DNA from 3 places in the Candidatus Palauibacter polyketidifaciens genome. Region 1 is predicted to be linked to each of the others. Evidence: riboswitches for the same ligand, from Rfam matches in the RefSeq annotation. Region 1 holds a riboswitch; each other region holds the start of a gene.
What was found. A riboswitch is a leader RNA that binds a small molecule or an ion and turns the genes downstream of it on or off. The one in region 1 is predicted to bind S-adenosylmethionine.

Region 1 (3,270 bases):
CACCGCCACGGCGATCTCCGACCCCAGGATCTTGTTGAGTTCCGGTTCGATCTTCTCTTCCTCGCCGGGGATCCAGGGGATGGCGTTTCCCCCGATCTGGACGGAACCGACTCCGGTCAGGCCGCCGCCGGTCACCGCCTGGAGGGTGACGACCGTGGCGGCCTCGATCCCGAAGGCGTCGTGCAGCGGGGCGAGGGCCAGCGCCAGTCCCGCAACCACGCAGTTCGGGTTGGCGACGAGCCGGCCTCCCCCTTCCGACCAGGGTTGTTCGGCGGTGAGGGCCAGCGCCTGCGGGTTGACCTCCGGCACCAGCAGCGGCACGTCCGCCCTCAGCCGGTGAACCGAGGCGTTCGTGCTCACGATGTGCCCGGCCTCCGCGAGCGCCGGCTCGAGTTCGCGCGCCACCCCCGACGGAAGCGCGGACAGCACGATCCGGCATTCCGGTGGGTCCGTGACGACGCGGAGCGGCAGTCCGGCCGCCTCCGGGGGCGGGTCGCCGCCGAGGCTCCAACGGACGGCGTTGCCGTACCTCTCGCCCGCGCGCCTCTCCGATGCCGCGACGGAGGCGAGCCGGAGGGAGGGGTGCCCGTCCAGCATCCGGATCAGCCGCTGTCCGACGATCCCGGTCGCGCCCAGGACGGCGACCGGCAGGCGTTCGTCCAACCGACGGGTCATGCGCATCGGGCGCTCGCTTTCCGGCCGCTGTTGCGGTCATGTGCCGGGTCGTGCCGGCCGACCCACGTGCCGGTGCCGCCGGGGGCCGCGACGCGGAACGGGATTCGGTGGTCTTCGGCGAAACGCAGCGCCCGGTCCTGGACGACGCCACCGGCCGTCCGCCGGGCCTCTCTCCACGTCGCCGTGCGCAGCGGCGCGATGTCGGGGAACCGCTTCGGATCGGCCGGGAAGATCCCGTCCACATCCTTCACGAGGCGAACCTCTGTCGCGCCGAGCGCGTGGCCCAGGAAGAGGGCCGTGAGATCGGATCCTCCCCTCCCCAGCAGCGACGTCACCCCGGTCTCGTCGACGCCCACGAACCCGGGAAGGACGATCGCATCGTGGGCCGCGAAGGTCGTCTCGATCCGGCGGGCATCCACCGCCACCGGATCGGCGGATCCCAGCGGACCCTGCGTGCGGACGGGCAGGTGCCAGAACGACATGCCCACGGCGCGCACGCCGGCCGTCGCCAGCGCGAGGCGGAGCAGGGCGACGGACGCTTCTTCGCCCGTCGCCAGAAGCGACCCCATGAGATCGTCCGGGAGCGACGGAGCGACTTCGCGCGCCGCGGCGAGCAGATCGTCGGTTGTGTCACCCATGGCCGACACGACCGCGACGACGTTCGCGCCACCGGCGACTTCGGCCCGGATCTCCTCGGCCACCGACCGGTACGCGGCCGGACGCGCCAGCACGGATGAGCCGAATTTGAGTACGTGAACGCGGCGAACTTCGCGCAATGAAACGCCTCCCCGAGTCTCGATTCACACTCAGCGGACTCCGGAGAAGCGACGCCCTGGAAACGACAGCTGCCGTGCTAACGAAGCGCGGCGGGCGACTCATCTACCAACGGATCACATCCGTCGCAGGAGTTGGCACATCAGTGGAAGAGCCACCTTCCACAGGTTGCCCCGGTGTCTTCGGGCCTGTCCCTCGACCGGTCTCGATGAGCGTTGAGGGCGCAGAGGCTACAGGGTCGTGGGCCGCGCGTCAAGTTGACCTCCGCTGCCGAAGCCGCCAGGTTCGGCCGCTACTCATCGAGACCGGCTGAGGGACGGGCCCTTTGAAGCCGGGGCAACCGGGGCACGCGCGTTCACGCGCAGCCCAGCGGTGCCAACTCCTGCGGACCCTTGAACGGGGATCCGAGAGATGAGCGTCGCACCCGCACGGGTCGGTCGGCTGCTCCGGAGTTGGCGTCGCGCAAAACATGGAGAAGCCGATTGAACGCCGTGCTGCCGGAGGGTCGGAGGGGTGCCGTCGCGATGCCGGCGGAGTGGAGGCCGGAATTCGCGGCCGGGGTCGACGCTCGCTTCCGGGTGCGCTACGAGCTCGCCGGGCCCGAGGGCGCGCCGCTGCTCGTCGCCATGGGGGGGATCTCCGCCGACCGCCACGTCTGCGCGAACGTCCTGGATCCAGCGCCCGGCTGGTGGCGGAAGCTGGTGGGCCCGGATCTGGCCATCGATACCAACCGCTGGCGGCTGCTCGCGATCGACTTCCTCGGGTCTCCCGGGACGTTCGAGTCGACGGAGTTCGCCGACCCTTCGAAGGGTCTTTCGCCGGACCGGATTCACATCACGCCCGGCGATCAGGCGGAGGCCGTGGCGGTTGTGCTGCGCCACCTCGGCGTCGAACGGGCCCACCGCATGCTGGGCGCCTCGTACGGGGGGATGGTCGCGCTGGCGATGGGGGTCCGCCATCCCGCCCGTGTTGGCGGCGTCGTTCTGATCGGCGCGGCGCACCGCGGCCATCCGCAGGCCATCGGAATACACGCGGTGCAACGGTGGATCGTCGAGTTCGCGCTCCGGCACGGCCGGGGGAGCGAAGGCGTGGCTCTCGCCAGGGCGCTGGCGTTCACGACCTACAAGTCGGCGGCCGGGCTCGACGCCCGCTTCCCGCACGACTGGGAGTGGGAGGATGGCGCCCCGGTCTACGCCGTTGGCCGCTACCTGGAGGAACGGGGACGGGAGTTTGCGGATCGGTTCCCGGCGGAGACCTTTCTGACGCTGTCGGCTTCGGTCGATCTGTGCGACCTGCGTCCGGAGGAACTCGGCGTCCCCGCCTGGCTCATCGGGTGGGAGGAGGACACGCTGGTGCCGCCCTGGCTGCTCCGGGAGACCGCAAATCGGATCGGCGCGCCCTCGCACCTGCGGATTCTGAACTCGGACGCCGGGCACGACGCCTTCCTGCTACACGCGCCCGACTACGAGGAAGCCCTTCGAGCCTCGCTCTGACGCCGGGGAGGCGGCGATGCCGGCAAAATGACGATGCCGGCGAGGCGACGCCCAGCCCGGCGGCGACGCTCAGCCGAATGGCGCCGTCGCGACGGGAAGCCGCACGCATGAAGGATATGCGGCGGAGTGCAGGACCGTGTTGCGGGCCGTCCGCATGCGCGTGCCGGTCCCCACGTCCTCTCCCGTGTTGAGGTTGCGGCTGAAGCGGGGGAAGCAGCTGCTCGTGATCTGAAGCCGGATCCGGTGGCCAGCGCGGAACACGTGGCTCATCGGATAGAGCTGGATGCGGAACTCCGTTGCTACGTTCGGCTCCAGAAGCTCCGTTCGG
Region 2 (3,270 bases), on a different contig from region 1:
TAGGCGCGGGCGCAGATCTCCAGCTTGCGGTCCACAGTGTCCGCCTGCCCCCGTTCGTCGAAGGCCATGACGATGACGCCGGCCCCGTAGCGGCGGATGAGGGCCGCCTGCTCGAGAAACGCCTCCTCCCCCTCCTTGAGCGAGATCGAGTTCACGACCGCCCTTCCCTGCGTACACTTCAGCCCCGCCTCGATGACCTCCCAGCGCGAGGAGTCGATGACCGTCGGGACGCGGGCGATGTCGGGTTCCGCCGCGATGAGGTTCAGGAAGCGCGTCATCGCGGCCTCGGAGTCCAGGAGACCCTCGTCCATGTTCACGTCGAGGAGTTGCGCGCCGTTCAGCACCTGGTCGCGCGCGACCTCGACTGCTTCGTCGAAGGCGTCCTCACGGATCAGCCGCGCGAAGCGGGCCGAACCCGTGACGTTGGTGCGCTCGCCGATGTTCACGAACAGCGTGTCGGGCCGGATCGCGAGCGGCTCGAGACCCGAGAAGCGGGGCAGCGGATCGATCAGGGGCACGGGTCGCGGCGGCACACCGTTCATGCGCTCCGCGATCGCCCGGATGTGTTCCAGCTCCGTCCCGCAGCAGCCGCCGACGAGGTTGAGGAGCCCGCGATCCGCGAAATTGCCCAGCAGGTCGGACATATGGGCCGGCGTATCGTCGTATCCGCCGAACTCGTTCGGCAGGCCCGCGTTGGGGTGGCAGCCCACGGGAACGTCGGCCACGGCGGAGAGTTCCGCGACGTAGGGCTCGAGTTCCTCGGCTCCGAGCGCGCAGTTGAGACCGACGAAGAGGGGGTCGGCGTGACGGATCGAGAGCCAGAACGCCTCGACCGTCTGCCCCGAGAGCGTGCGTCCCGACAGGTCCGTGATCGTCCCCGACACGGCGATGGGGATCTCTTCGCCAAGCTCCGCGCCGACTTCGAGGATGCCGCAGATCGCGGCCTTCGCGTTGAGCGTGTCGAACACCGTCTCGACGAGCAGCACGTCGGCGCCGCCTTCCAGCAGCCCCTCCGCCTGCAGGCGGTACGCGGCGGCCAGTTCATCGAAGGTGACGGCGCGGAAGGCGGGGTCCTCCACGTCCGGAGAGAGGGACGCCGTCCGGTTCGTCGGACCCAGGCACCCGAGTACGAAGCGGGGACGGGTCGGGTCCCTGCGCGTGAAGTCGTCGGCGGCCCGGCGTGCGAGCCGCGCGGCCGCCACGTTGACTTCGCGGATCAGGTGCTCGTTGCCGTGTTCGGGCGAGATGCCGTAGTCCGCCTGGGAGATGGCCTGGGCGTTGAACGTGTTCGTCGTGATGAGATCGGCCCCGGCCTCCAGGTAGCTGCGGTGGAGGGACGCGATGTCGTCGGGACGGGTGACGCACAGCACGTCGTGGTTCCCGAACAGCGGCTGCGGATGGCCCGCGAGCGGGCCCGCGCGATAGGCCGCCTCGTCGAGGCCCAGCCGCTGGATCATCGTTCCCGTGCCGCCATCCATCAGGAGGATGCGCCGGTCGAGCGCCTCCCGAATCTGTGCGACGCGTTTTCTTCGGCCTTCGGACACGACGTTCACCCCAAAAAAAAGCCCGGTCGCCAAAGAATCGCGCCCGGGGCGTGGCTCTTTAGCGATTGTTTTGCGTGGCTGCAATCCGCCTCAAATCACCACGTCCGGATTCCCCCGGCAGACGCCAAACTAGCGCTCTCGCGGCGCCGACGAAACTTGGATCGGACTCCATTAAACGATGTCGCGGGAAGATGTGTCTGGCCTTACATGCAAAACTGGCGTCTGGCGAGCCGCGCGGTGCTCCTCTCCGCGGCTCTCGCGATAAACGGGGTGGGGTGGGGGCTTCACGGGCAGCAGGAGGGGCTCTCACCGCCCGAAGGACCCGAAGCGACCGTCTTCAGGGGAGGCGTGTATCCGGCGGCCGTGGACGCGGTGCGCCGCGAGGGCGCGCTCTCGATCGACGGCCGACTCGACGACCCGGCGTGGCAACCGGCCCCCATCATCACGGACTTCGTCCAGGGCGTCCCGCTGGAGGGAGCGGATCCGTCGGAGCCCACCGAGGTCCGGGTCGTGTTCGACGACGGCGCGATCTACGTCGCCGCCCGCTTGTACGAGAGCGACCCAAGCGTGATCCGGGCGCGTCTCACCCGCCGGGATGAACGGGGTTCCTTCGATTCCTTCAAGCTCTCCCTCGATCCGAACCGGGACGGGCTGACCGGCTACGAGTTCGAGGTCAGCGCCGCCGGCGCCGAGACGGACCGGTACCTGTTCGGCGATACGCAGGAAGACGTGAACTGGGACGCGATCTGGGACTCCGCGGTGCAGGTCGACGACCGAGGGTGGACGGTGGAGATGCGGATCCCGCTCTCCCAGATCCGCTACGAAGCCCGCCCCGGCATGCAGACGTGGGGCATCAACTTCGAGCGGCGGCGTCTCGAGACGAACGAAACGGACTACTTCGCCCTGCAGTCGCGCACGGCCCGGGGGCGAGTCAGCCAGTTCGGCACGATCGACGGCCTGCAACTCCCCCGATCGAGCCGGAGGTTCGAGGTCCGGCCCTTCGCCGTGTCCCAGTACCACACCGCCCCCGCGACGCCCGGGAACCCGCTGTTCGACGGCACCGAGATGGAGCCGCGCGGGGGGCTCGACATGAGCATGGGGATCGGCTCCGCCTTCAGCCTCGATGCGACGGTTTATCCCGACTTCGGCCAGGTGGAGGTGGACCCCGAGGTCATCAACCTCACGGCGTTCGAGACGTTTTTCCCGGAGAAGCGCCCCTTCTTCGTACGCGACGCGCAGATCTTCACCTTCGCCGGCTCGCGCGGCGGCCGCTTCGGTGGCGGCAAGGCGCTCTTCTTCAGCCGGCGGATCGGACGGGAACCGCGGGGATCCGGACCTTACGAGGCGGACTTTCACGACGAGCCCCACGTGACGTCGATCCTGGGGGCGGCGAAGCTCACGGGCAGAACCCGGAGTGGTCTCTCCGTAGGCGCCCTGGCGGCGGTCACCGGACAGGAGATGGGGCAGGCGTTTTTTGCCGAGGATGATTCCCTCGGAAGGTTCGTGGCCGAGCCCCAGGCCGAGCACGCGGTCGTTCGGCTGCAGCAGGATTTCCGCGGGGGCGCGAGCAAGATCGGCGTGATCGGCACCGGGCTCAAGCGGGAGCTCCCGGGAGACGGATCGTTCGATTTCCTCCCCTCCGAGGCGTTCAGTTTCGGGGTCGATTTCGAACACCAGTGGGGCGGACGCCGCGGCCGCGACTATCGTCTGTGGGGGTTCTACTCGG
Region 3 (3,270 bases), on a different contig from region 1:
AGCCGGAGTCGAGGGCGAACACGCCCGTGCCGATCCACGGGTCGCTCGCGTAGTAAGTTTCGTTGCCGGCGGGGATACGCCCCGCCGGTGTGCGGTCGCTGCCGTCCGCCGCGGCCGACCATGCGAACGGAAATTGGCGGGACGAGACGATGATGCCGTTTGGCCCGCTCGACACGGAGATGGCCACGCTGTCGGACCAGGCGATCGGCAGATCCACGCTCGACGCGGAGAAGGGTGTGCCGCCGTCCCTCACGAGCGAGACCCGCGTCGTCGGGATTCCGTCGGACCCGCCGCGGTCCGTCCCGCTGGCGGACACCCAGCCGGCCGCGTCACGAGCAGCGGGCAGGCTCGGGTCGGGGCCGGTCCAGGCGGTCGCGCGGCATTGGTCATCGGAGAAGCGGATGATCCGCGGCTCATCCGCCCCCGCCATGCCCCCGTCGATGATCTCGATGACGGGCGCTCCTCCCGCCGCCGGGGTGCTCACGAACGCCGCTCCGAGCGGCGCGCGGATCCTCTCGGGGCACACGGCGCGTGCCTCGGCGTGGCGCGTCGATGCGACCCAGACCGTATCGCCACTCCAGAACAGGCTGGCATCCCCTCGCGGAGACAGCGCGCCGCCGCGAACGAGGATGTGCCCGGGCATTACGTGCCTGCCGGATTCGGTTAGCACCAGGCGGCCCGCCTGTGCGGACACGCGCCCGTTCGCCGCGATCCACGCCGTGCAGCAGATGGCGATCAAGCCCTTGTATGATCTGGCCCGTGGTCGTCGCATGTCCCCGTGCGTCTGCTCTCCGCCGTCGCCTTACGATCCACGCCTGACCTGGATCGGTTCACACGAGGGAAAAAACCGAAAGCCACGTGAGGCTCTCGACAATGTCAAAACCGATGGTTGGGTGTATCAAAAGTGTTGGTTGGCCGCCTGCGACCGCCCGAGGAGCGCCGGATCGTCCCGCTCGTGCGATCCGTTCCGACGGGGCGCGGGACGCTTTCGAGCGCTGGACCCGGAAGCGGGACAGGACGCCGTATTAGTTGACATCCGATGGCCACTCCCGTAAAACTGCCCGCACGACAACTCATCGAGACCGGCTGAGGGACAGGCCCGTTGACGCCGGGGCAACCTGCGGGAAGTGGCATTCCCGCAAAGGTGCCAACTCCTGCGGTGGACTCGCTTCCACCGTGAAGATGAACCGCCCGCCGCCCTTCGGGGCGGTAGCCGCAGTCACAGGGTGTCGAATCTCCGGAGTCCGATGAGGTACACTCGAGACTCGGAGAGGTCACCATGACCCACCGCTCTGCCGCTCGCGTTGCCTCGTCCCCCGTCACACGCGCTGTGCGGGCGGGGCTTGGCGTCGACACCGCCCATCGGGCGGTCATGCCACCGATCCATCTCTCCACGAACTTCGTCTTCGACGCGCCGGGCGTATACGCGAAGTACGACTACACCCGCACAGCCAACCCGACGCGGGATCTCGCGGCCGAAACGATCGCCGAACTCGAGGGAGGGTGCGGTGCCGTGATCACGTCGTCAGGAATGTCGGCCATCGCCGTGTCGACGCGCCTGCTTTCAGCGGGCGATCTGCTCCTGGCGCCTCGCGACTGCTACGGAGGCAGCCACCGCCTCTTCTCCGCCGAGGCGAACCGTGGCGGGTATCGCGTCGAGTTCATCGACCCGTGGGAGTCCGCATCGCTCGAACTCGCGCGCCGACTCCGGCCCCGGATGATCTGGATCGAGACGCCCAGCAACCCACGCCTGCGGATCACCGACATCGCCGCGTGGGTGCGAGTGGCGCGCGACATCGGGGCGATCTGCGTGGCCGACAACACCTTCCTCTCGCCCGTCAACCAGCGCCCGTTGGAGTTCGGCGCCGATCTCGTCGTGCACTCGACGACGAAGTTCCTGAACGGCCACGGAGACGTGGTGGGCGGGGCGGTGGTCGCCGCGGATGAGGATCTGCTCGAAGAAATCGCCTGGTGGACCAACGTCATGGGTGTGTCGGGGGCTCCGTTCGACTCGTATCTGACGCTCAGGGGAATGCGGACCCTCCACGCGCGCAGCTGCATGCACGAGGCGAACGCGCTCCGCATCGTGGATCTGCTGGACCGCAGCGACGTCGTCACGCGCGTCTATCACCCGAGCCTGCCCGATCACCCGGGGCACGATATCGCGCGGCGGCAGCAGACGGGGTGGGGCAGCCTCGTTTCGTTCGAACTGCGCGGCGGACGGGCGGCGGTGGACGCCTTCGTGGACGTGCTCGAGTACTTCGCCCTGGCCGAGTCGCTGGGTGGCGTCGAGAGCCTGGTCGCGCACCCCTGGACGATGACGCACGCGTCGATGGATGAACCCGCCCGCCGGGCGGCGGGGATCGGCGAGGGACTGCTCCGGTTGTCCGTGGGGATCGAGGCCTGTGAGGACCTGGAGGCCGATCTGAAGCGGGCACTCTCGGCGGCTGAGCGTCCGCCAGCGCGTGCCGCGCGGGTGCCCGCGGCTCAACGTTGACCGGGTGCCGCGCGTTCTCTAAGGTGCCGCCGCCGCGGCCGCTCTCGGGCGGTCCGGCGCGCCGATCCGCGGGACGGAAGGGGAGCCATGGCAAACCAGGTCGATGCCGGACGATCCAGGCGCCGCATGCGCTTGCTGTCCGGAGTCCTGGTCGCCCTTTCGCTCGTCGTCGTCGGCCTCGCGGAGGGTACGCATTCACACGACGACGCGGCCGATTCCCCGGCGGCGTGTTCGATCTGCGAACTGGCGCACAAGGCGGACCCCGTGGTGTCCTCGGCGACGCCGACCGTCATCGAACCGCGTCTCGTGCCGGCTCCGGCGCTTCGGGGGCACCGGCTGAATGCCCGGGCCGCCCATCTCTCCCCCCACCGTAGCCGGGCTCCTCCGCTTCCCATCTCTCTGTAGCGAAAGTCTGTAGCGAAGCCGCACTGCCGGTCCGGAGACCGGCAGGAGACTTGTCGCCCGCGCCGGTGACGGCGCGGCCAACGCGAGAGATGGAGATCCATGCAGACCGCCGAATCGGGAGCGGGACAACCGCCCCTTCTCGAGGCCCGCGGGCTCAGCAAGCGCTATGGTGCCACGCAGGCCCTCGATTCACTCGACCTGGCCATCGAGCCGGGAGAGGTCTACTGCCTCCTCGGCCCCAACGGGGCGGGGAAGACCACGACGATCAACCTTTTCCTGGGCTTCGTGCCGCCCTCCGGAGGCCAGGCCCTGGTGTCCGGCATGGACGTGTCGACCCACGACCGCGAGACGAAGCGCCGGCTCGCCTA

Region 2: another riboswitch for S-adenosylmethionine. It lies ahead of metH (methionine synthase); the one in region 1 lies ahead of RN729_RS07905 (alpha/beta fold hydrolase).
Region 3: another riboswitch for S-adenosylmethionine. It lies ahead of metB (cystathionine gamma-synthase); the one in region 1 lies ahead of RN729_RS07905 (alpha/beta fold hydrolase).

The regions. Positions count from the first base shown of each region.
Region 1 is NZ_CANPVO010000025.1:34,224-37,493, reverse strand. It holds gene asd (aspartate-semialdehyde dehydrogenase) at 1-675, opposite strand, end outside; gene RN729_RS07910 (hypothetical protein) at 672-1,451, opposite strand; SAM riboswitch class I at 1,548-1,664, opposite strand; SAM riboswitch class I at 1,743-1,867, shown strand; gene RN729_RS07905 (alpha/beta fold hydrolase) at 1,941-2,942, shown strand; gene RN729_RS07900 (CocE/NonD family hydrolase) at 3,012-3,270, opposite strand, start outside.
Region 2 is NZ_CANPVO010000039.1:111,991-115,260, forward strand. It holds gene metH (methionine synthase) at 1-1,544, opposite strand, end outside; SAM riboswitch at 1,583-1,656, opposite strand; gene RN729_RS11000 (DUF5916 domain-containing protein) at 1,752-3,270, shown strand, end outside.
Region 3 is NZ_CANPVO010000042.1:6,440-9,709, reverse strand. It holds gene RN729_RS11650 (hypothetical protein) at 1-739, opposite strand, end outside; SAM riboswitch class I at 1,071-1,189, shown strand; gene metB (cystathionine gamma-synthase) at 1,280-2,497, shown strand; gene RN729_RS11640 (hypothetical protein) at 2,585-2,902, shown strand; gene RN729_RS11635 (ABC transporter ATP-binding protein) at 3,002-3,270, shown strand, end outside.